Regions from separate parts of the Proteiniclasticum sp. genome, predicted to be linked through region 3. Evidence: predicted binding sites of a transcription regulator. Region 3 holds the regulator's gene; each other region holds the start of a gene.

Region 1 (5,527 bases), on a different contig from region 3:
CAAGTGCCAGTCCGTTGGTATACTCAGAAGCAAGAACGGATACATAGGCTTCCATAGCGTGGACAAGTGCATCAAATCCTGATGCTGCAGTCAGTCCTTTTGGAATCTTCATCATGAGTTCCGTATCGATGATTGCCATATGTGGAGTCAGTTCGTAATCAGCCAGCGGATATTTGACGCCTGTTTTCTCGTCGGTTATGACCGCGAATGGAGTCACTTCCGAACCTGTTCCTGAGGTGGTAGGGACTGCGATGAAGGTCGCCTTTTCGCCCAGTTTCGGGAAAGGATAGATTCTCTTTCTGATATCCATAAAACGCATGGCCAGATCTTCGAAGCGGACTTCAGGATGCTCATAGAGTGTCCACATGATTTTTGCAGCATCCATGGGTGACCCTCCACCAAGAGCGATGATCACATCGGGCTTGTAGCTCAGCATCTCCTCTGCACCTTTTTTCGCGGTGGAAAGGGTAGGATCTGGTTCAACATCCATAAATATTTTGAAGTCGATGTCCTGTTCTTCCAGAATTCTGATCATATTTCCACAGTAACCGAGATTGTAGAGTACCCGGTCAGTCACGATATAGGCTTTCTTCTTCTTCATCTCGGTAAGCTCTTTCAGTGCAACTTCGAGTGCACCGTATTTGAAGTAGATTTTCTGGGGAACTCTGAACCAAAGCATATTCTCTCTCCTCTCTGCCACTGTTTTAATGTTCAGCAGGTGTTTTACACCGACATTTTCACTGACGGAGTTTCCGCCCCAGCTTCCGCAGCCGAGTGTAAGAGAAGGTGCAAGCCTGAAGTTGTAGATGTCACCTATGGCGCCTTGGGAAGAAGGCATGTTGATGATGGTTCTTCCGGTTTTCATGCGGCTGCCGAAGAGCTGCATCCTTTCCTTGGAGCGGATCTGATCGGTGTAAAGTACAGAAGTGTGTCCGAACCCGCCAAGCTTGACCAGTGCGTCCGCTTTATCCAGTGCGTCGTTGAAATCTGATGCTTTATACATGGCCAGTACCGGAGACAGCTTTTCATGGGCGAATGGTTCATCATCGGAAATCTCTTCCACTTCGCCGATGATCACCTTGCTGTTCTTTGGGATTTCAAGTCCTGCAAGAGCAGCAATGCGACAAGCGCTCTGTCCGACGATCTCAGCATTCAGTGTTCCGTTCTTCATGATGACCTTTCTGACCGCATCTGTTTCCTCAGCGGAAAGCAGATACGCACCACGCTCTGACAGTTCCTTTTTCACTTCCTCATAAACTTTATCAAGGACGATGATGGACTGCTCTGATGCGCAGATGACACCGTTATCGAAGGTTTTAGAAAGCAGTACCGAACTCACAGCCATCTTGATGTGAGCAGTCTCGTCGATGATGGCCGGTGTGTTTCCTGCGCCAACGCCTATTGCAGGTTTACCTGATGAGTAGGCTGCCCTCACCATACCGGGACCGCCTGTTGCAAGAATAATATCAGCAGAAGCCATGACCTTCTGGGTCATTTCCAGAGAAGGTTTATCGATCCACCTGATGATTCCTTCAGGAGCACCCGCTTTAACAGCGGCTTCCAGTATGATCTTTGCTGTGGCGATGGTAGAGTTCTTTGCTCTAGGATGGGGGGAAAAGATGATCGCATTTCTTGTTTTTAGTGCTAGGAGCGCTTTGAATATGGTTGTGGAGGTAGGATTTGTGGTAGGTATAACTGCGGCCACAATACCGATAGGTTCAGCAATCTTCATGAGGCCATTGGAATCGTCTCTTTCGATGACGCCGCAGGTTTTATCGTTCCGATACTGATTGTAGATATATTCCGAGGCAAAATGATTCTTGATCACTTTATCTTCAATAATGCCCATGCCTGTTTCCTCGACAGCGAGCTTGGCTAATGTGATTCTATGATTATTGGCGGCAAGTGCAGCCTGTCTGAAAATCTCATCTACCTGGTCCTGAGTATACTGACTGAAGATCTCCTGCTGCTTGCGAAGTTCCGATAATGACTGTTCCAGTTCTTCTACGGTAGTAATCGGGTTCATATTCAACACGTCCTTTGTTAATTTATTGACAATCAAATCATAACATCTCAAAATTACATAGTCAATATAGTTTCGTAAAATATTGTGATTTAATTATCAATAATATAAGCAATGCTCAGTTAAACGGTTACATAATTGAATAAATGATAAAATGAAAGAAGAATCGGATAAGTACGAAAATGAAAATGATTGATCATATTGGTTTTGAGAGAGGAAATATTGGTATAAAACTCTGATTCTTGTTAAATATATAACAAAATAAGAAGGATTAACATATTCATGATTTTCCGTTGGGTTCCTAGTGAAATCGACAATTCTGTTTTCATTAGCTGCAGAACCATCCCCTGAGATTACAAAGGAAAAAATCACGTCTCTGATTCCAGATTTGATGAAATAAACAAAATATAGACAGAAACCGGTGAAGAATCCTTTAAAACAGTGTTATATTTTGATGACGTTCTTGAATTCTCACGTTTTTGATGCGTATAATCTGATATTGTATCGAGATGAAGATACTGACAATAAGTTATCTCAGGAGGGTTAAAGGAAAATGAATCATATAGACAAAATAATTTCGTTAATGGATAAAGCAAAGAAAGAAAATCCGCTGGTCGATTTTCTCATCAACTATGTTACAGCAAATGAGCTGACCAGTATCACTTCTTATTTCGGAGGTACACCTGTCATGACAGATGACCCTATCGATGCAGCTGAGGTTGTTGAGTTTGCGAAAGTGGATGCACTGGTATTCAATATCGGAACAGTAACCAACAAACAGGTAAATGCCATGATCGAAGCTGGGAAGAAGGCAACAGAACTGGGTGTTCCGATCATTCTTGATCCTGTGGCGGCAGGCGCAACTCCTTTCAGATCACAGTCCATCAGAAGAATGCTTGAGGAGCTCAAGATTTCCGTCATAAAGGGAAACCTTGCAGAGATCAAGGCATGCCTTGGTGTTCAGACCACATCCAAGGGAGTAGACTCCAATGAGGATGAATCGGAAGCTGAGAAGTATGTAGTGGCTCTTGCAAAGAAGTATGGATGTGTTGTTGCCATGACTGGTATAGAAGATGTCATCAGTGACGGAGAAAGAGTAGCAAGAATAAAGAACGGTTCACCGAACCTGCCTAAGGTTATCGGAACAGGATGCACCATCGGAGCACTTGTAGGGACCTTCAGCGGTGTTACGGATGATTACTTCTACAGTGCCATGACAGGAGTCATCATTATGGGGATAGCAGGTGAAATTGCAGATACCATGAGAAATGAGGGAGAAGGCTACTATACCTACAAGCATCACCTTCTTGATACTCTGTCCATCCTGACCAATGAACAGGTTAGAGAAAGAGCAGATATCATAGATGTAACCTATGATGAGATGGCAGTTTAGGAGGAAGTAATGAATTTAAAGGATCAGATGAAGAAGCTCTATGATCAAAAATTTGAAGAGAAGTATCCATTGGTCTGTTTTCTGACCAATTATGTCACGGTGCTTGATCTTGTGGATATGTGCATCCATTCAGGAGGTTCTCCGGTTCTGACCGATGAGATCTCTGAAGCACATGAAATGGTGGAGTTTTCAGGCTCTGATGCTGTAGTTATGAATTTTGGAACAATCAACAGGGAATACCTCGATATCATGACCATGACAGGGGTTACGGCAAACCGTGCCGGTGTTCCGGTGATTCTGGATCCGGCCGCAATAACCGCATCATCCTTCAGAAAATACGCCATCACCCATCTTCTGGATGAGGTCAAAGTCTCGATTTTGAAGGGAAATCTCGGAGAAATCAAGTTTATCCTGGGCTATGAGACAAAAAACAAAGGAATCGATTCCTTTGAAGATGAAACAGGAGGAGAGAAATACTGCATTGAGCTTGCGAAGAAACTGAACACGGTTGTGGTGATGACAGGAAAAACGGACATCATAACCGATGGTGAAAGAATCGCAAGAGTTTCCAATGGAAATGCGAAACTGAAGAAAATCTGCGGAGCAGGTTCATCCGTTGCCTCGATCATGGCCACTTATTCGGGACTGACCGATGATTATTTCCTCAGTGCGACGCTGGGGGCAGCTGTCATGGGAGTGGCCTCGGAGCTTGCGGAGGAAAGGATGACCGAAAAAGACGGAATCAGAACCTTCAAAGCATATGTTCATGATGCTGTATCGATGCTGACTACAGAAGAGCTCATGAAGAGAGTGAACCTGGAAACCAGATAGACTAAAAATGACCTCATCCGATCTTGATCAGATCAGATGAGGTCATTTTTTATTCTGATTTCTTCTCTATATCTGATCAGATGGGCTAAGAATACCCGTACAGGCGCAATATTCAAGGAAAGTTCAATCCCTGTTAATTACATTTCGATAGGATAGAAGAAAATAAGATATTGAGGTGAAAGTTAATGTATGAGTCCGTTTTAAGAAAAGAAGCGCTTTCTCTCTGGCTGGATACAAAAAATATTCATAGTTTTCCGGCGGTTTCTAAGGATGAGGAATGTGATGTGCTGGTTGTCGGGGGTGGAATAACAGGAGTCACTACAGCCAATCTGCTGTCAAAGGAGAATGTGAATGTCATACTCGTGGAGGCTGATCGGTTTTTGAATCTCACAACAGGAAATACCACAGCCAAGGTCACTTTTCAGCATGACCTCATCTACAGACATATCCTCGACAAGTATGATCTGAATACCGCAAAACTATACTATCAGGCTCAGCGGGAAGGGATGTCCTTTATTGAAAAAATGGTGAAAGAACATACAATCGAGTGCGGTCTTACAAAAGCTTATGCCATGATCTACGCCCATGATGATGAGGGAGTAAGAAAGCTTAAGAGAGAACATGAAGCTTATGAGAAGATCGGAATAGAAGGAAGGATGGTCGATCTGGTTCCTTTTGGACTGCCCGGAGTTTCAGGACTTAGGGTTGAAGACCAGATGGAATTTGATCCGGTAAGATATCTGACACATCTTCTGTCTGATCTTAAAGAAACAGGTGTGAAGATGTTTGAGCATTCAAGAGCTGTAGACCTTGAAGAAGAAAATGGAATGAAGATGGTGAAGATGGAAAACGGAAACGTGATTCGGGCAAATCGTGTAGTGGTGGCTACAGGTTTTCCGTTTTATGACGGTTCCGGACAGTATTTCACAAGGCTTGCACCATACAGATCCTATCTGGTCGCTTTTCCGGTGGAGAAAACTGAAGATGCGATGCTGATTACAGCAGGTGAACCGACCTATTCTATCCGTTATGCTGAAAAAGATCACCGGAAGTATCTTCTGATCGGAGGAAGGGGGCATAAGGTCGGACAGGAAGATTCTGCTCATGATTCCTATAAGGAGCTCATGAGATTCGGCAGAAACTATTTTTCCGTTAACGAGCCAAGCCATAGATGGTCCGCTCAGGATTATGAGTCACTGGACAAAATGCCGTACATCGGGAAAATCTCATCAAAAGTTCAGGGTGTCTATGTGGCAACGGGGTTCAGAAAATGGGGGATG
Region 2 (5,527 bases), on a different contig from region 3:
AGACACATATAGTAGATGCTCCGCTTTTTATCGTTTTCGTCGCCGATCTTGAAAGAGCTAGACTGTCTGCTTCATTACATGGTGCAGCTATGATCGAAGCAGAGACGGAAAGCTTTATCCTTGCAACGGTGGATACTGCACTCATGGCACAGAACGTTATGATCGCCGCAGAATCCTTGGGTCTTGGGGGCGTTTATATCGGAGCCATAAGAAACAACCCTGAAGTCGTATCGACGCTACTTGAGCTGCCATTAAACACCTATCCTGTCTTTGGTATGTGTCTTGGATACCCTTTGACAGAGAATGAAAAAAAGCCAAGACTTCCTGTGGAGATGATTCTGAAAACAGACACTTATCAGAGCGGAAACGAAGTCGAGCTGCTTCAGAAATACGATCTGGAAATGGAAGCCTATTACCTTAAAAGAACTGCAGCAAAACGAACAGACAACTGGACAAAGCAGATGGCAAGAATGTTTTCAAAACCTCTTAGGCCCCATATGAAGAGCTTTCTCAGAAGCAGAAAGCTGAATGATGACTAAAACGATGAAACATACTCATTCCCATAAAGTTTAATCATTTTGTCATTCCTCTTCATAAGAGATGGATTATGATATTCTCAAGAAAAATCAAGAGGTGAAACAGATGAAAAAATCCCTGACGACCTTGCTTCTTATCGCTCTCCTTGTCGCACTCATTATAGGATGTTCTGACCTTGGAGTTCCGATCGGAAGTGTCAGAAAGGAGGATGAAAACGTCAATGTCACCGCGTCCGGTGAAACTCCTGCACCTGCTGCAGAAGAGGGTGCAGAAATGTCTGATTCTCCTTTTCCCTTGGAGGACGATACTGTCATGAGCATTTCTCAGGAACAAGGTTTTACGAAAGAATTCAGAAGAGAAGCGGACCTTGATGGAAACGGCATAGATGATGAAATCATCTTGAAGACCCGAGTAAACCCGAATGGTGATGAAGTTTCTTCCTATCTGCTTCTTGTCAATGATGAAGAAATCAGTTATGAGGGGCAGAGAATCGATCCGCGCTTTCATCTTACCGATATCGATCCTGAAGATGGGTATAGAGAAATTGCTGTAAGTGAAGAAGGTCCAAGCAGCGACAATTTAACCGTATTCTACCGTTATAAAGAAACCGAGCTAACTGTTCTAGGTGAAATTCAGGGTTTCTTAGGCACCTTTCCGGATTCAGACATTAAAGGAGAGGTAAACATCCAAGGAGATGGCACTGTCAAGACAAAAACCCGTGGACAGATGCTTCAGACATGGTTCTACGATGATGTGTATCAGCTTAACGATAAAGATGTTCTTGTAAAAATCGAAAAAGAGCTTTATCCCTTCGAAACCGAAGTCACGATTCTTAAAGAACTGAAAACAAGAAAAAGCCGTGAAGATGCCTCTCCTTCCTACACCTATAAGCCTGGTGAAAAGGCGACGCTCATGGAAACCGATGAAAAAGAATGGGTATCCATCAGAAATAGAGATGGAGTAATATCCTGGTTTCAGGTAGAAAACCACATGGAAATCATGGGACAGGATTCTGATGGCTATTCCATGGACTTCTTTGAAGGTCTCAATATGGCAGACTGATCGTCAACGGATAAATAATGAAAAATCAGATAAAACGAGCTCCGGAGAGAGAAAATATCTCACTCTGAAGCTCGTTTTCCATTCTTGACCTTTAAAGGACTGTGTATGGTACTGAACCCGGCATCAGCGAACATTGTCTGATAAATATCAGTCAGAGGACAACATCTCGTCTTTAAGAACCGATGCAAGAATCAGTTCCACCTGTTTACGGCATGCCTCGTTCAGATCAAAATACCCATCTTTCAGGCACCAGTGAAAAATCACTCCTCTTGCCGTCATGAAGAGCATATCCACCAGCTCGTCAGAGTCCCTGACATAATAGGTGTCCACGTCTATTTTCCTGTTTCTGAGTATCTTTTTCAGTACTTCCTGCATGGGTCTTCTGCTTGTGACAAAATGATGGTTGTTCGTGTTATACAGCTTTTTAATGAATTCAAATTCATTGGTCTGAACAAAGTCTATGTAGTAGTTCATGTATTCCAGAATGATTTCCCTTGGGCTGCGTCCTTCTTCGTCCATTATCCTGAACTGCTCGAAATTCGTATCTGCGATCTTGAACGTTTCATAGATAATGTCTTCCTTGCTGTCAAAATGATTGTAGAAAGAGCCTATGGAAACACCGGCTTCTTTGCATATTTCCTGAATGGATGTCTGATCCATACCATGCTTTGAAAATTTAGCTATGGCAGCATGATAGATTCTGTCTTTTGTCTCCAAGGCTTTAATCTGCCTGTTTGTCAGCTTTTCTTTGACCATTTTCTGCACCCCCGCTTTATATCCATATTATACATGATGAATCGGATAAAGCACAAAAGGATAAATATTTTTTATCAATTATTGATAACAAATTAACGATATGTTATGGTTAAACCGTTAGATGAACGTATTCACCGAATGAGTTCGTTCATAATTTATCAAATTGCAGAAAAAGGAGATTGAAATGAAGAAAATCACAAGAAAACTGGCCACAGCTCTGCTTCTGGTCATGGCAGTAACTCTTTCGGCATGTGCCGGAAAAGATACACCAGATACACCTGAAACACCCCAAACCCCTGCTGCTGAAGAGAAAATGTTCAACCCCGGCACCTATGAAGGTGTTGCCAAGGGATTCCATGGAGACATCAAGCTTACCGTAACCGTGGATGAGTTCAAAATCACTGAAATTGTCGCAGATCACACAGAGACTGAAGGACTTGGTGATAATGCCATAGAACAGCTTATTGCATCCGCAAAGGAAAAAAACTCATTAGGACTTGATCTCATGAGCGGAGCAACCTATTCATCAGAAGGTTTCCTTGCCGCTCTTGAGGCAGCTTTACTTAAAGCCGGTGGAGACATCGAAAAGCTTAAGGTTAAAGCAGATGAGACCGAAACTGAAAAAGAAGATTCCGTATTAGATACTGAAGTTGCAATCATCGGTGCAGGCGGGGCAGGTCTTGCTGCTGCGGTTTCCGCACACCAGAACGGTGCTAAAGTCATCGTCATCGAAAAGATGCCTAACGTAGGCGGAAACACAATCATCTCGGGCTCAGCTTTCAATGCTGTGGATGAGAAGAGACAGTCTGCACAAGGCATAGAAGATTCCATCGAAAAGCACTATACACAGACATATGAAGGTGGAGACAAACAGGGCGATCCTGAACTGGTCAGAGTACTGGTTGAAAACGCCTATCCTACCATCGAATGGCTTGAATCTCTTGGCATGGAATTCAAGGATACGGTATTCACCGTACTTGGCGCATTATGGCCAAGATCCCATAAGCCGATAGAACCCCTTGGAACAGGATACATCAATACTTACATGAACTACATCAATGAGCATAAGGATGATATTCAGATCCTGACTGAGACCGAAGCGAAGGAACTTGTTGTCAGCGCTGAGGGAAGAGTCACCGGATTCCTAGCTGAAGGAAACAAAGGTAAGGTTACCGTCAACGCAAGTAAAGGTGTGATCATCGCTACAGGCGGATTCGGTGCAAATGTCGAAATGAGAGACCAGTACAATAAAATCTGGCCAACACTTACTGATATCAAGACAACAAACCATAAAGGCGCAACCGGAGACGGAATCATCATGGCAGAAAAGATCGATGCTTCCATCGTACAGATGGAAAACATCCAGCTTCTTCCCATGGGAGATCCTGAAACAGGAAGCTTATCCGGAAACATCGAACAGGGTGTTGAAAACAGAATTTTCGTGAACAATAAAGGTAACCGTTTTGTTGATGAAGGTGCGAGAAGAGACGTCATGACAAAAGCGCTCATGCAACAGGAAAACTCCTCCATGTGGGTCATCGTTGACCAGCATTCCTATCCTACAGGAGATACAGTAAACAACTTCAATGAAAGCATCGATTCCCTCGTTGAGCAGGGTAGAGCATTCAAAGCCGACACTCTTGAAGATCTTGCAAAACAGATCGGTGTTGAACCTGAAAATCTGAAAAAATCTGTGGAAGCCTTCAATGATTCTGTAGATGGAGCAAAGGATGAATTCGGAAGAACACTGTTTATGGAAAAGATCGATACAGCCCCTTTCTATGCAGGTGCACGTGTCCCTACAGTACATCACACCATGGGTGGAATCAAGATTACTGCTGAAACAAGAGTGGTGGATAAAAACGGCAAGATCATCGAAGGTCTTTTTGCTGCTGGAGAAGTCACAGGAGGCATCCACGGTGCCAACAGACTTGGCGGTAATGCGCTGGCTGATGTCAACACCTTCGGCAGAATTGCCGGTGAGAAGGCAGCTAAAAACGAATAATTCAAAATCTCTTTCCCCCATGACAATATCATAAAAACATGAAACCCCTATCTCCTAATATAACCCCTACCGTCAATAAAAAGGACCAGGTTACTGTAACCTGATCCTTTTTTTATCCTTGTATTCCCATCAGCACCTAACAGGTTATCTGCTCATTTCTCGGGACTTTTCTATACAGACATCCACAGCTGAGATGACTGCATGTCTCATGCCCTTCTCTTCCAGCATGGCAACAGCTTCAATGGTGGTTCCCCCCGGAGAGGTAACCATATCTTTCAGCATTCCCGGATGGATTCCTGTTTCAAGAACCATTTTGGCTGCACCCATAACAGCCTGGGCTGAAATCTCATACGCTTCTTTTCTGGGTAGTCCGTTTTTGACTGCAGCATCAGCCATTGCTTCGATGAACATATAGACATAGGCGGGTGAAGATCCGCTTATTCCTGTAATGACATCCATATGACGCTCTTCAATGACGCTCACCTTACCGATTCTCGTCAGCATGGCGATGACATTTTCCGTATCGACATCCGACAGCTCAGGTGATACAGCCAGTGCGATGAGACCTTCCCTTACGGCAACAGGTGTATTGGGCATGATCTTTACGATTTTCACGCCGGGCATAAACCAGTTCTCCATCTTTTCTATTGTCACACCAGCTGCCATTCCGATAATGATGACATCGCTTTTAAGTTCATCTCTGATTTCACTGATGACCTTCTCATACAGATAGGGTTTTACGGCAAGAAAAAGATAATCCGAAAAACGTGCAACTTCTTTGTTGTCTCCCGACACCTGTGTCTCAAACCGATCTGTGATCTCATTTTGTGTGGACTCACGGGAGGTGGAAACCATAACATTCGAAGACGATACCCACCCGGTATCCAGTATACCGCCCAGTATTGCCTTACCCATATTGCCGCATCCGATAAAACCTACAGTTTTATGCATTGAATCTCCTCCTTATTATCACCGGTTTCTTTCCTTCATTTCTCGAGCCATATCTCTATTATGTGCCTTTTCAAGGAGAGTGTCTCTCTTGTCATAATCTTTCTTACCCTTGGCTACCGCAATCGCAAGCTTGACCCTTCCGTTTTTAAGGTAAAGGGATAGAGGGACAAGCGTATATCCGTCTGCAGCACTGAGCCTGTTGAGTTTTTCGATTTC
Region 3 (5,527 bases):
AATATTTCCTATGAGGAAAAGAACACTTCAGATCCAGTATACAGAAAGGAACTGCTCAGCATCGGTGTAAGAAGCGTTCCTACAATCTACGTTGACGATCAGTATATGGTCGGTTTTGACGAAGGCGCTTTCGAAGAACTTTATAACGCATAAGAGAAAAGATACAGGCAGTCTATCCGTAATGGAAAAGACTGCCTGTTTTCTGTATTCAAAAATCGGAATATCTCATCAGCTTCTCTTCAGATCATTCTGCCAGAGCGGAGTTAAGCATTCCATGACTACTCCACATAGAGGAAAGAACCGTTGTTGTTGATTTTGCAGTCCAGCTGATAGGAGAGGATCCTGTCATGGGTTTTACCGGATTTGAAGAAATCTTCAGGTAGAAATTCGCCGGAGATAAGGATGATGATCTCATCTCTTTCCTTTATGGCTTCACTGATGTATGCCTGCTCGATGATTTCTGCAAGGACAGTGTCGATGTCGTTCTGTTCGGGATCCGATTTCTCGATCAGTTCCTGACCTTTAGGATTGACAGCTGAAATGCTTACGAGGTTTCCCCAGGGATTGAAATTCATTTTGATTTCTCCCTCGGCGCGTATAATGATGGTCCGGTCAACCTTTTCTGACATATACTGATAAGCGAGGCCAAGAATCAGCGCGATCATAACTATGGCGATTAAGGGTTTCAGGAGGTTCGGCCGTTTTCTTGCCTTTTTTCCCGAAGTGACATCGCCTACACTGTTCCCTTCATCCTTTATCTTCATAAACTGACCCTGGCTGGACAGAATATAGGCATAGCTGCCTTTTTTTCTGAGGGTAAGACCCGAATGTGCATCGCTGTCTATGGGAAAAGAATCTTCTTTTTCCTTAAGATCATACTGGAGATACCGTGTAATGAGCGGATACTTTTCACCGTGGAAAAGGATACTGTAGGAGAGAATAAGATCATGCCATTTTTTCAGTTCAAAAACAGGCTCTTCCACAAGTTTTGAAAATGTACTGAAGGGGATTCTTCTGTTCTCCAGCACTTTATCCCATAGCTTTTCTTCTGATGAGAGGATAAAAGCAAGATTGAGGATAAGGCTTCTTTCCGCCTTGCTCAAGGAAGTGGCTGAAAGTTTTTCCAAACTGATGTTAAAGGTTTTGAGCTCGCTGATATAGGCTTCGATCTCATCGGCTCTTTTAAGGGTTTCTTCTTTATTGTAGACTTCCATGGCCGGCTTTTCTAAAAATATATAACGATCTTTATCTAAAACTCTGTTCACCATATTCATAACACTCCCATTTCTTCACTGATTCTATTTTAGCATAGCTTCATTGAGGAAAAAGCGTTAATAGGAAAGAATAGATTTATTTTCCTTTTCTTAACAGATTATCCCGTAAATGGCTTAATAGAAGGGCTATAATGAAGTATACTGATAAAGAGTGTACAATATGAATACAGAGAAATCATTTTAGAGGAACTGAGGGTGTTAAATATGGAAGTTAAAGAATCAAGCAGAAAGAAATGGTTCGACCGGATCATCAGAGTGCTTATCATCGTTCTGGTATTTGTGGGGGTTGGCCTCTACATCTATGCAGAGGATTATTACAGGCCGTCGCTGACTGCAGAGGAAGCATTAACAGAAGGTGAGGGAATCGCCTATGAGGAAATCGGCGGAGATCTTGTGTTTACCCCCGAAAATCCTGAAGGCGGTGTGGTGATCTATCCGGGAGGAAGAGTTTCTGAGAGGGCCTACGGATATCTTGGTAGAAAGATCGCGTCCCTTGGCTATAAGACAGTAATCCTTAAAGCACCGTTTAAGCTGTCGATTCTCTCAAACTATGCAGCTGAGGATTACGTGGCAGATGATCAAATTCAGGACTGGGTCATTATCGGTCATTCTCTGGGTGGGGTATCCGCTTCAAGATATGTCAGCAGAAATCCCGAGAAAATAAGAGGGCTGATCCTTCTTGCAGCATATCCTGATGGAAGCACCGATCTTTCTGTGAGCACATTCAAGGTGTTCTCCCTAGTCGGAGATAAGGACCTCATCATTGATTACGATAAGCTGAGTGAAGCCCAGGAAAGGCTGCCCAAAACAACCTACGGACAGATCATCAGAGGAGGAAACCACTCAAGTTTTGCAAACTACGGTACTCAGGATGGAGACAGTCTGGCGGATATCGGCTATGAGGAGCAGCAGCAGTTTATCCTCGATGCCGTTGTCGAAGCCTTTAAATGATCGAGCAGAAGCATATTTAAGGGGACAGCAGTGACTTTTTTCATATAACCGATTCATGAAGCATAGGAATGATATCTTCAAAATAGGTTTGCATAATGAAAGAGGGACACTTAGGTGTCCTCTTTCATTATGCAAACCATTTCAGATCGCTGAAGAGTAAAGAAGTTTTTCACAATAATTTTATTTTCTAGTGAATATTATCCTTGATAGGCAACGCGAAACAGCAATTATATTGTTAGAGTGTTAAAAATTAACAACGTAATATAGATGTTTTTAACAGACTCATAAAATTGAAATCTTTGATAAAAATCTTTGACAAATATTAACACATGATCATATAATTTGTGGTATTATATTGTTAGAAATTTATTTAACGATGAGGTGCGAGGATGGATAAGAAAAAAGACATTTCCATGGCGGTTATCAAAAGATTACCAAAATACTACAGACACCTGGCTGAACTGCTGAGAAACGATGTTGACAGAGTTTCTTCTAAGGAACTTAGTGAGAAAATCGGATTCACCGCTTCACAGATCAGACAGGATTTCAACTGTTTCGGTGGTTTTGGACAGCAGGGTTATGGATACAACGTAAAAGAACTATATAATGAAATCTCAAATATCCTGGGACTGGATAAGAGATACTCAACAGTTATCATTGGAGCAGGTAACATCGGACAGGCCGTAGCAAACTACACCCGTTTCGACAAATTCGGATTTGATCTGAAGGCGATTTTCGATGTTAATCCTAAGCTCATCGGAATGAGAATCAAAGATGTTGAAATCAGCGACATCGATCAGATGGAGTCATTCCTTGCAGAAAACAAGATTGATATCGGTATTCTCTGCGTACCGCATGCTCAGGCACAGAAAGTGGCTGATGTACTTGTGGAAAACGGCGTAAAAGGCCTCTGGAACTTTGCTCCGCTGGATATCAATGTACCTGAAGATGTATCTGTTGAAAATGTACATTTAAGCGAAAGTCTGCTGACACTTGTCTATCTGATGAACGACCTGGACAAATAGTGAAGCGAAATCTTGGGGACCTTTAAAAAGGGTCCCCTTTATAGTGCTTAAAAGTCTCTGAGTTTTGTTGAAATGGAAGGGCATAATACGTATACTGTAAAGGTGAGATTTAGACTCACCATACAACAATATTGGGGGGAAAAAATGTATAGAATTATACGGAAAAAAGAGCTGGTAGAAAACATCTACCAGATGGATATTTTGGCTCCGCGTGTAGCCAAAGCTGCTCTGCCCGGGCAGTTTATCATAGTCAAAGTGGACGAACGGGGAGAAAGAGTGCCGCTGACCATATGCGACTATAACAGAGAAGAAGGATCCGTTTCCATCGTATTCCAGACACTGGGTGCATCCACTAAGAAGCTTGCACAGATGAGTGAAGGGGACGAAATCAGAGATTTCGTTGGTCCTCTTGGTAATCCTTCGGACATCGTGACAGATGATAAAGAGAATCTTTCCGGTAAGAAGATTGTCTTTATTGCAGGAGGTGTGGGGACAGCTCCTGTTTATCCGCAGGTGAAGATGCTGAAGGAAAAGGGAGTCGATGTGGATGTCATCATCGGTACCCGTTCAAAAGGAACGCTGATTTTTGAAGAAGAGTTCAAAGCGGTGGCGAAAAACCTCTATGTCTGTACGGATGACGGAAGCTACGGTTTCCACGGACTTGTTACCGACAAACTGAAAGAACTGATCGAAACAGAGAACAAAGAGTACAATATATGTGTGGCCATCGGTCCCATGATCATGATGAAATTCGTATCAAGGCTGACAAAATCCTATAACCTGCATACCGTTGTATCCCTTAACCCCATCATGGTGGATGGTACGGGAATGTGCGGTGCCTGCAGAGTGACTGTAGGAGACGAAGTGAAGTTCGCCTGTGTGGATGGACCTGAATTTGATGCTCATCTCATCAACTTTGATGAGGCCATGAGACGTCAGTCCATGTACAAAACTGTAGAAGGAAAAAAGATGATTGTAAAAGAACAGGCATCTGTACATAAGGACTCGGAATTATGTGATTTGGGGGAAATTCTACATGAAACGAAATAGAGTACCAGTAAGGGAACAGAGACCGGAAGAGAGAGTAAGAAATTTCAAGGAAGTGAGCTTCGGATACAATCATGAGGAGGCTCTGCTTGAAGCGGAAAGATGCCTTCAGTGCAGAAATCCGAGATGTGTACCGGGATGCCCTGTAGCCATAGATATTCCTAAATTCATTCAGGAACTGAAAAACGGGGATGTTAAAGCTGCAAGAGATACCATCGGCCGTGCAAGCAACCTTCCTGCTGTCTGCGGAAGAGTATGTCCTCAGGAAGAGCAGTGCGAAGGTTCCTGCATTGTGGGCATCAAGGGTGAACCGGTGAATATCGGTAAACTTGAAAGATTCGTTGCGGACTGGGCAATGGAGAACGGATATAAGAATACGGATAAGCTTCCGTCAAACGGCATCAAGATTGCCGTTGTGGGGAGCGGTCCTGCGGGTCTTACCTGTGCCGGAGATCTTGCAAAGCTCGGCTATGATGTGACGATTTTCGAAGCGCTTCACGAAGCGGGTGGTGTACTGGTTTATGGTATTCCTGAATTCAGACTGCCTAAAGAAACCGTCGTCAAGGAAGAAATCAGTCTCCTCAAGGAGCTGGGCGTGAAGATCGAAACCAACGTCATCGTCGGCCGTACAGTAACCATCGAAAGTCTCATCGAAGATGAAGGCTTCAAGGGAATATTCATCGGTTCAGGGGCGGGGCTACCCATGTTCATGGGCATCAAGGGTGAAAACGCCAACGGTGTCATGTCTGCCAACGAATATCTTACCCGTGCCAATCTCATGAAGGCTTTCAGGAGCGACTATGATACGCCGATCAGTCACGGAAAAAGAGTGGCTGTCGTGGGTGCGGGAAATGTGGCCATGGATGCCGCAAGAACAGCGGCAAGGCTGGGTGCGGAGTCCTTGATCGTCTACAGAAGATCGGAGAAGGAGATTCCTGCAAGAGCGGAAGAGGTTCATCATGCCATAGAAGAAGGGGTCATCATGAACCTGCTTACCAATCCCAAGGAAATCCTTGTGGATGAGAACGGATTTGTCAAAGGGATGATCTGTGTAAGAATGGAACTTGGTGAAGCTGATGCCTCAGGAAGAAGAAAACCTGTGGAAGTGACAGGAAGCGAATTTGTCATCGACTGCGACAGCGTGATCATGTCTCTCGGCACATCACCTAATCCGCTCATCGCCTCCACCACAAAAGGCATTGAAACCAACAGACGAGGGTGTATCATCAT
Region 4 (5,527 bases), on a different contig from region 3:
TCCCTGTTCGGTCAGACTTACTCCTGGAATCGATACATCAATGAACTTCATGGACTTAAAAAAATCTAGGTCACCACGGACGATCCTTTCTCCCAGTTCAAGCTTCTGCGATAGGGTTCTTCGGCCGATGGGCTGATGATTAAAGATGGTTCGAAGAAGGTTATATCTTCTTTCAAGAAGTGCAGTCGCTTCAGGAATAATTTTCTGCTGTATCTTTAAAAAACTATTCAACTGATTCACCCCTTGACGATTTTGTCCCACCATATCCAATTATGTCCCACATGAACATTATACTCCATGTATCACTATTTTAAAATAGATTTATAGAAAAAAAGAGGGTAATCGTGTAAACAAATCATTAACTATCCTTGCATTGTGTTAATTTGTTGTATTTCAACAGGTATTGAGATTTCCATGACAATCAATTCCTTTCTCTGTTCTACTCTTCCCGTCCCACCCTCCTTCCTGACTTCAAATTTTCTTAACATCTGTGCACATCCGCTGTGATATAATAAGTCATTGGAATTGTACGAAATCTATTCTGATTTCAATGATACACTTGGAGGTCATCGGAATGAAAAAAGACAAAGCGTCTACTGACATAAAAACCAGGACCACTATGGTCATTTTCGGGGGCACAGGAGATCTGACTCACAGAAAGCTCATCCCTGCTCTATATCAGCTCTACATCAATAAATACCTGCCAGAAGACTTTTCGCTGATTTCCATCGGAAGACGCGATAAGACCACAGAAGAATACCGAAGCGATCTGCTTGCTTCAACAAAGCGTTTTTCAACCAGAAATCTGGATGATGAGAGCTTTGACACGTTCAGCAGAATGATCACCTACTTCAGGCTGGATTTTAATAACGAGAAGGATTATGAGAGACTGCATAAAGAACTGGATGATAGAGACCAGGACGGAGTTCTTGACAATTATATGTTCTATCTCGCTGTATCGCCTGACTACTTCACGGAGATTGTTGAAAATCTTAAAACCAGCAGGATCCGAAAGAAGAAATCAAACTGGCAGAGACTGATTATCGAAAAACCCTTCGGACAGGATCTTGAAAGTGCGACAAAGCTTAATGCGGCGATATCAAAAGTATTTGACGAAAAAGACATTTATCGAATCGATCATTATGTCGCAAAAGAGATGATCCAGAATATCAATATGCTCCGTTTCCAGAACGCAATCTTCGAGTCCATCTGGAACAGAACCCATATCAACAGTGTTCAGATTACCGTACTGGAGAAGGAAGGTGTCGGAACCAGAGGCGGTTACTACGATGATACAGGTGCATTAAGAGATATGGTCCAGAATCATCTCCTGCAGCTTCTGGCCATTACCGCTATGGAGCCCCCAAAGACTTTGGATGCCGATGATGTGAGAAACGAGAAGGTTAAGGTTTTTAAAGCACTTAGAGAATTCACTGATGAGCACCTGGAAGAAAAACTGATTCTTGGTCAGTATAGCGGATATCAGAAGGAAGACAAAGTTGATGAGGATTCCACAACTGAAACACTTGTGGCGACCAAAGTATACATCGACAATAAAAGATGGGAGGGCGTACCCTTTTATCTTCTGACAGGGAAAGCCCTGAAAAACAAGACTGCTCAGATCACCATCGAATTCAAGAACAGCAGCCGTTATCATTACGGCGCAAATTCAGAACCGAATATACTGGAAATCAAGATTCAGCCTGACGAAGGTATTACCCTTCATCTCAACGTCAAGCAGCCTGGGGTGATCGATAAGATGGCCATGGTGGAGATGGATTACTGCCAGAGCTGTCTGTATCTGTTCAACTCTCCCGATTCCTATGAAAAACTGATCCTTGACGCCATAAACGGCGACTCCACCCTATTTACCCGTTGGGATGAGCTTCAGCTCACCTGGAAATATGTCGATTCCATCATCAGCAGCGTAAAAGGCAGCAAGTCATCCTACCTCAGATGCTATGAAGTTGGATCTGATGGTCCTCCTGAACTGAAATCATTCATACAGTCTGGAGCAAGACACTGGTGGTATCTGAACAGGGAATACTAGAGGATTGTCTCTATCTTTCTCCTGCTTTTTGCAGCTGAACTTGAAGAGAGGCAATAAAGGATTTGATACAGAAGAAAGAAGACATCCTGAGAATTTTTCAGGATGTCTTCTTTCTATGTGTGCTATGTGCGATTATTTCATTTCATTTCATCAGCTGCAGCTTTGCCTGCAATTCTTCCAAATACGACGATATCTGTAACGGCATTTCCGCCTATTCGATTTGCTCCGTGAATTCCGCCTGTGACCTCACCCGCCGCATAGAGGCCTTCAATGATCTTGCCCTCAACATTGATCACATGGGTCTGTGTATCGATTTTTAGTCCACCCATGGTGTGATGTATGCCAGGGGTGACCTTGAGGATGTAGTATGGCCCCTCTTCCAGTGTCTTTTCGAGATGGGTTCTTCCAAACTCCACGTCAGTACCGCTTGTTACTGATTCTTTATATTTTGCCATGGTCTCAATAACTGCAGCCTCTTCTGCTCCTATGGCTTTCGCCACTTCTTCAAGGGTTTCATATTTCACTGCATATTCCTTGGTGACATATCCTGCCAATGCGGCATTCTCAGCTCTCATTTCCTCATTGGTCACAAGATATGCGATTCCGTCTTTCTGCTTGAGAATATTTGCAGAAACCACATCTCGAGTCAGAAGTTCATCTGTAAATCTTTTTCCTTCCGCATTAAGAAGAACAGCTCCATCTCCACGCAGACCTTCAGTGAACATGTATCCTGATTCAGGATCAGTTGTTGGATGAATCTGTATCTGCTCTATATCATCAAGAGCCGCACCGGCTTCCTGACCAAGTTCAATTCCATCTCCTGTAGCCCCGGAGTGGTTCGTCGTCGAGAAACCGACAAGATCGGTCCTGAACGTTTCAACCATTTCACTGTTGGCGCCAAATCCGCCAGCAGCTATGATGACCGCTTTTGCATCAATTCTAAAAGTTTTTCCCTGTGCATTGCTGGCTTCAATTCCTGCAGCCTTTCCGTTTTCTTCAAGTATTTTTGTGGCCGTGGTTTCCATAAGAATCTCTACACCAAGTTCTTCCAGCTTCTCCTGAAGAACTTTGACCACAACAGGTCCCACTGCTGAACCATCTGCAGGGGTATGTATTCTTGGATTGGTCGCTCCTCCGGAAAGGGAAACTCTTGTCAGCCCGGCACCTAATTCATTCAGCCAGTCCACTGCTTCAGCAGAGTTTTCCACAAGAACACTCAGAAGTTCAGGATCATTTTCTTCCTTACCACCTTTGAAGGTATCCTCATAGAATGTCTCCACGGTATCTTTGATCCCTTCCTGTTCCTGGATGAAGGTTTCTGCAGCGTTTATACCACCCGTTGCACGATTGGTGTTTCCACCCACTATAGGCATTTTCTCGACGATGATGACAGATTTTCCTAAGCTCGCAGCTTCCACCGCTGCACTCATACCTGCTCCACCGGCACCAATAATGACGATATCCGCTTCTCTGTCTTTCACTTCGATCTCAATCTCTTCCGCTTTTACATTCTTAAGTGCTTCCACATCCGCACCAGCCTTTTCTAGAGCAGCCGTGACAGCTCTAAGCAGTGCTTCAGTTGACACCGTTGCACCTGAAACCGCATCAACACCAAGCCCCTGGCTTGAGAGTATTTTTTCCACAACACTTTCAATTGCTTTCTCTGCTATTGCGGGTGTTTCATCCTTAGCCTCAACTTCTATTTTCTCTATTTTCTCTGTACTTACGGTTACCGTAACAGCTATTGGACCATTATGTCCTTTCTCTTCTGCGGTATATGTACCTGCCGTTAATGTCCCTGTACTCTCTGCTTCCGCATCTTTCCTAGTACCGCATCCTATGGCACCTAGTGACAGCATCAGAACCAGAATCATCGATAACCCTCTTACCATTTTTTTCATTTCATTTTCCTCCCATCTTTTGTTCAGCAATTGGGAGTATATCAGCAATCATTTGTTAAATCAATAACATTAACTGTGTTTTCATTGTTCATGAACTTGAACCCTTTTCATTTATGGAATGCTGGATTCAGCTTTGAAAACATTCTGAAATTTATACTTCAGTTTCGTTTGACATCAGGTAAATGTAAAACGTAAGGTTATTTTTTAAGATAAAGATTCATGTACTCGGCATCATGATACTGACCATTGATTTTGAAAAACTTCTGGTATGTGCCAAACTTTTCAAATCCGAATTTTTCGTAAAGCCTGATCGCCCTCTCATTATCGGATTTCACTTCAAGAGAGATGATTTCAACATCACTAGATCTGGCAAAAGAAATCATTTCAGTCAGCAACGCTGAACCAATGCCCAGTCCCCAGAATTCCCTGAGCACACTGAGCCCGATTTCACTCCGGTGAGCAATCCTTTTAGGGCGGAATCCTCTGATGCTTGCTATACCGGCAACCTGATCACTGCTCACTGCAATGAACATCTGGCTGATCGGAGAACTTTTCATTTCTCTGATCAGCTCCATTTCCTGCTCAACGGTATATGGTACTCCTTCTTTTCCGAAAAGAAGATTATCCGTTTCCCCTCCTGCCTGATTGAGATACTTTAGAATCGCTTCTGCATCTTCCGCCTCCGCTGGACGGATCAATATCGTATTTTTCATCATTACCTCCTAATATAGTTCAGTCAACCAGAATCATGGTATTTCTGTTAAGATATATTAAAAATGAGAAGATCATCAGGACCTCAATCCGTTGATCTTCTCATCAAGTCATCTTCAGCAATTACAGTTTCTGACCGATTTAACTTTAATTTAATTCAGTGTAAGTTCAGGTAAACTTGTTGTGGTCATCACTGGAGCCCCATTCATGAACTTAAAGCTTGCAAAATCATAACGGTAGGTGAATCCCTGCTTATCCTTCAAAATAACGGCAAAGTTAAGACTGTCCAGCTCCTTGGCTTCGAGCTTATGGTCTTTGACATCATTCTCGTAGACCACAGCATCAGGATACTTAACCTGAGACATGATCATTGGCCTCTTGTCAATAAGTACGCCATTCTTTTCCACAACAATATCAGACCGGACAAGATCGATGTTCTTTAAAGAAGCGAAAACGACTTCCGCTCCATAGGTTGCCGATAGTGTTCCACTGCTCAGATTGTAATCATAATCAAAATCAAGCAGATTGAATGCGGTATCAGCAATATATGTTTTGTAGATCTCATCTTCATCCACGAGATTTTCCAGTCGCTTCTCGCCGTATTTCTCCACCACAAGGTCGATTCTTACAGGTTTGAGCACGTTGATTTCACGATCAACAGTATAGGTCGTATCGTTCAGAAGATGTGCTTCTACAAGAACTGCCTCTTCGTCTCCCGCTTCAATGGAAGCATACACTTTGGATGTTGAATCCATGGATCGCAGCTTAAAGTCGATATGAAGCAATGCTGTTTTTTCCTCTTCGCTGATGAGTTCTGAAACGTTCCAGTTGACATCTTCGAGGATCGAATCCAGATATCCGTCAT

What was found. Region 3 encodes Rex, which represses fermentation and respiration genes when NADH is low (regulators of the CRP and FNR family bind a similar motif). Its sites were predicted from a motif close to ATTGTTAANNNNTTAACAAT; they were not measured.
Region 1: the regulator Rex is predicted to act here: its motif matches at 2,265-2,284, upstream of adhE (bifunctional acetaldehyde-CoA/alcohol dehydrogenase).
Region 2: the regulator Rex is predicted to act here: its motif matches at 2,436-2,455, upstream of RTX25_RS05210 (flavocytochrome c).
Region 4: the regulator Rex is predicted to act here: its motif matches at 4,003-4,022, upstream of RTX25_RS03875 (flavocytochrome c).

What each region holds. Positions count from the first base shown of each region.
Region 1 is NZ_DAMBTF010000027.1:11,612-17,138, reverse strand. It holds gene adhE (bifunctional acetaldehyde-CoA/alcohol dehydrogenase) at 1-2,059, opposite strand, end outside; gene thiM (hydroxyethylthiazole kinase) at 2,577-3,416, shown strand; gene thiM (hydroxyethylthiazole kinase) at 3,426-4,247, shown strand; gene RTX25_RS12460 (FAD-dependent oxidoreductase) at 4,433-5,527, shown strand, end outside.
Region 2 is NZ_DAMBTF010000006.1:145,577-151,103, forward strand. It holds gene nfsA (oxygen-insensitive NADPH nitroreductase) at 1-539, shown strand, start outside; gene RTX25_RS05200 (hypothetical protein) at 643-1,599, shown strand; gene RTX25_RS05205 (TetR/AcrR family transcriptional regulator) at 1,747-2,355, opposite strand; gene RTX25_RS05210 (flavocytochrome c) at 2,540-4,360, shown strand; gene proC (pyrroline-5-carboxylate reductase) at 4,505-5,311, opposite strand; gene smpB (SsrA-binding protein SmpB) at 5,330-5,527, opposite strand, start outside.
Region 3 is NZ_DAMBTF010000034.1:7,793-13,319, forward strand. It holds gene RTX25_RS13455 (glutaredoxin family protein) at 1-153, shown strand, start outside; gene RTX25_RS13460 (hypothetical protein) at 279-1,268, opposite strand; gene RTX25_RS13465 (alpha/beta fold hydrolase) at 1,479-2,225, shown strand; gene RTX25_RS13470 (redox-sensing transcriptional repressor Rex) at 2,615-3,250, shown strand; gene RTX25_RS13475 (sulfide/dihydroorotate dehydrogenase-like FAD/NAD-binding protein) at 3,395-4,300, shown strand; gene gltA (NADPH-dependent glutamate synthase) at 4,287-5,527, shown strand, end outside.
Region 4 is NZ_DAMBTF010000005.1:22,165-27,691, forward strand. It holds gene RTX25_RS03860 (sugar-binding domain-containing protein) at 1-231, opposite strand, end outside; gene RTX25_RS03865 (hypothetical protein) at 363-488, opposite strand; gene zwf (glucose-6-phosphate dehydrogenase) at 575-2,050, shown strand; gene RTX25_RS03875 (flavocytochrome c) at 2,188-3,951, opposite strand; gene RTX25_RS03880 (GNAT family N-acetyltransferase) at 4,149-4,664, opposite strand; gene RTX25_RS03885 (hypothetical protein) at 4,815-5,527, opposite strand, start outside.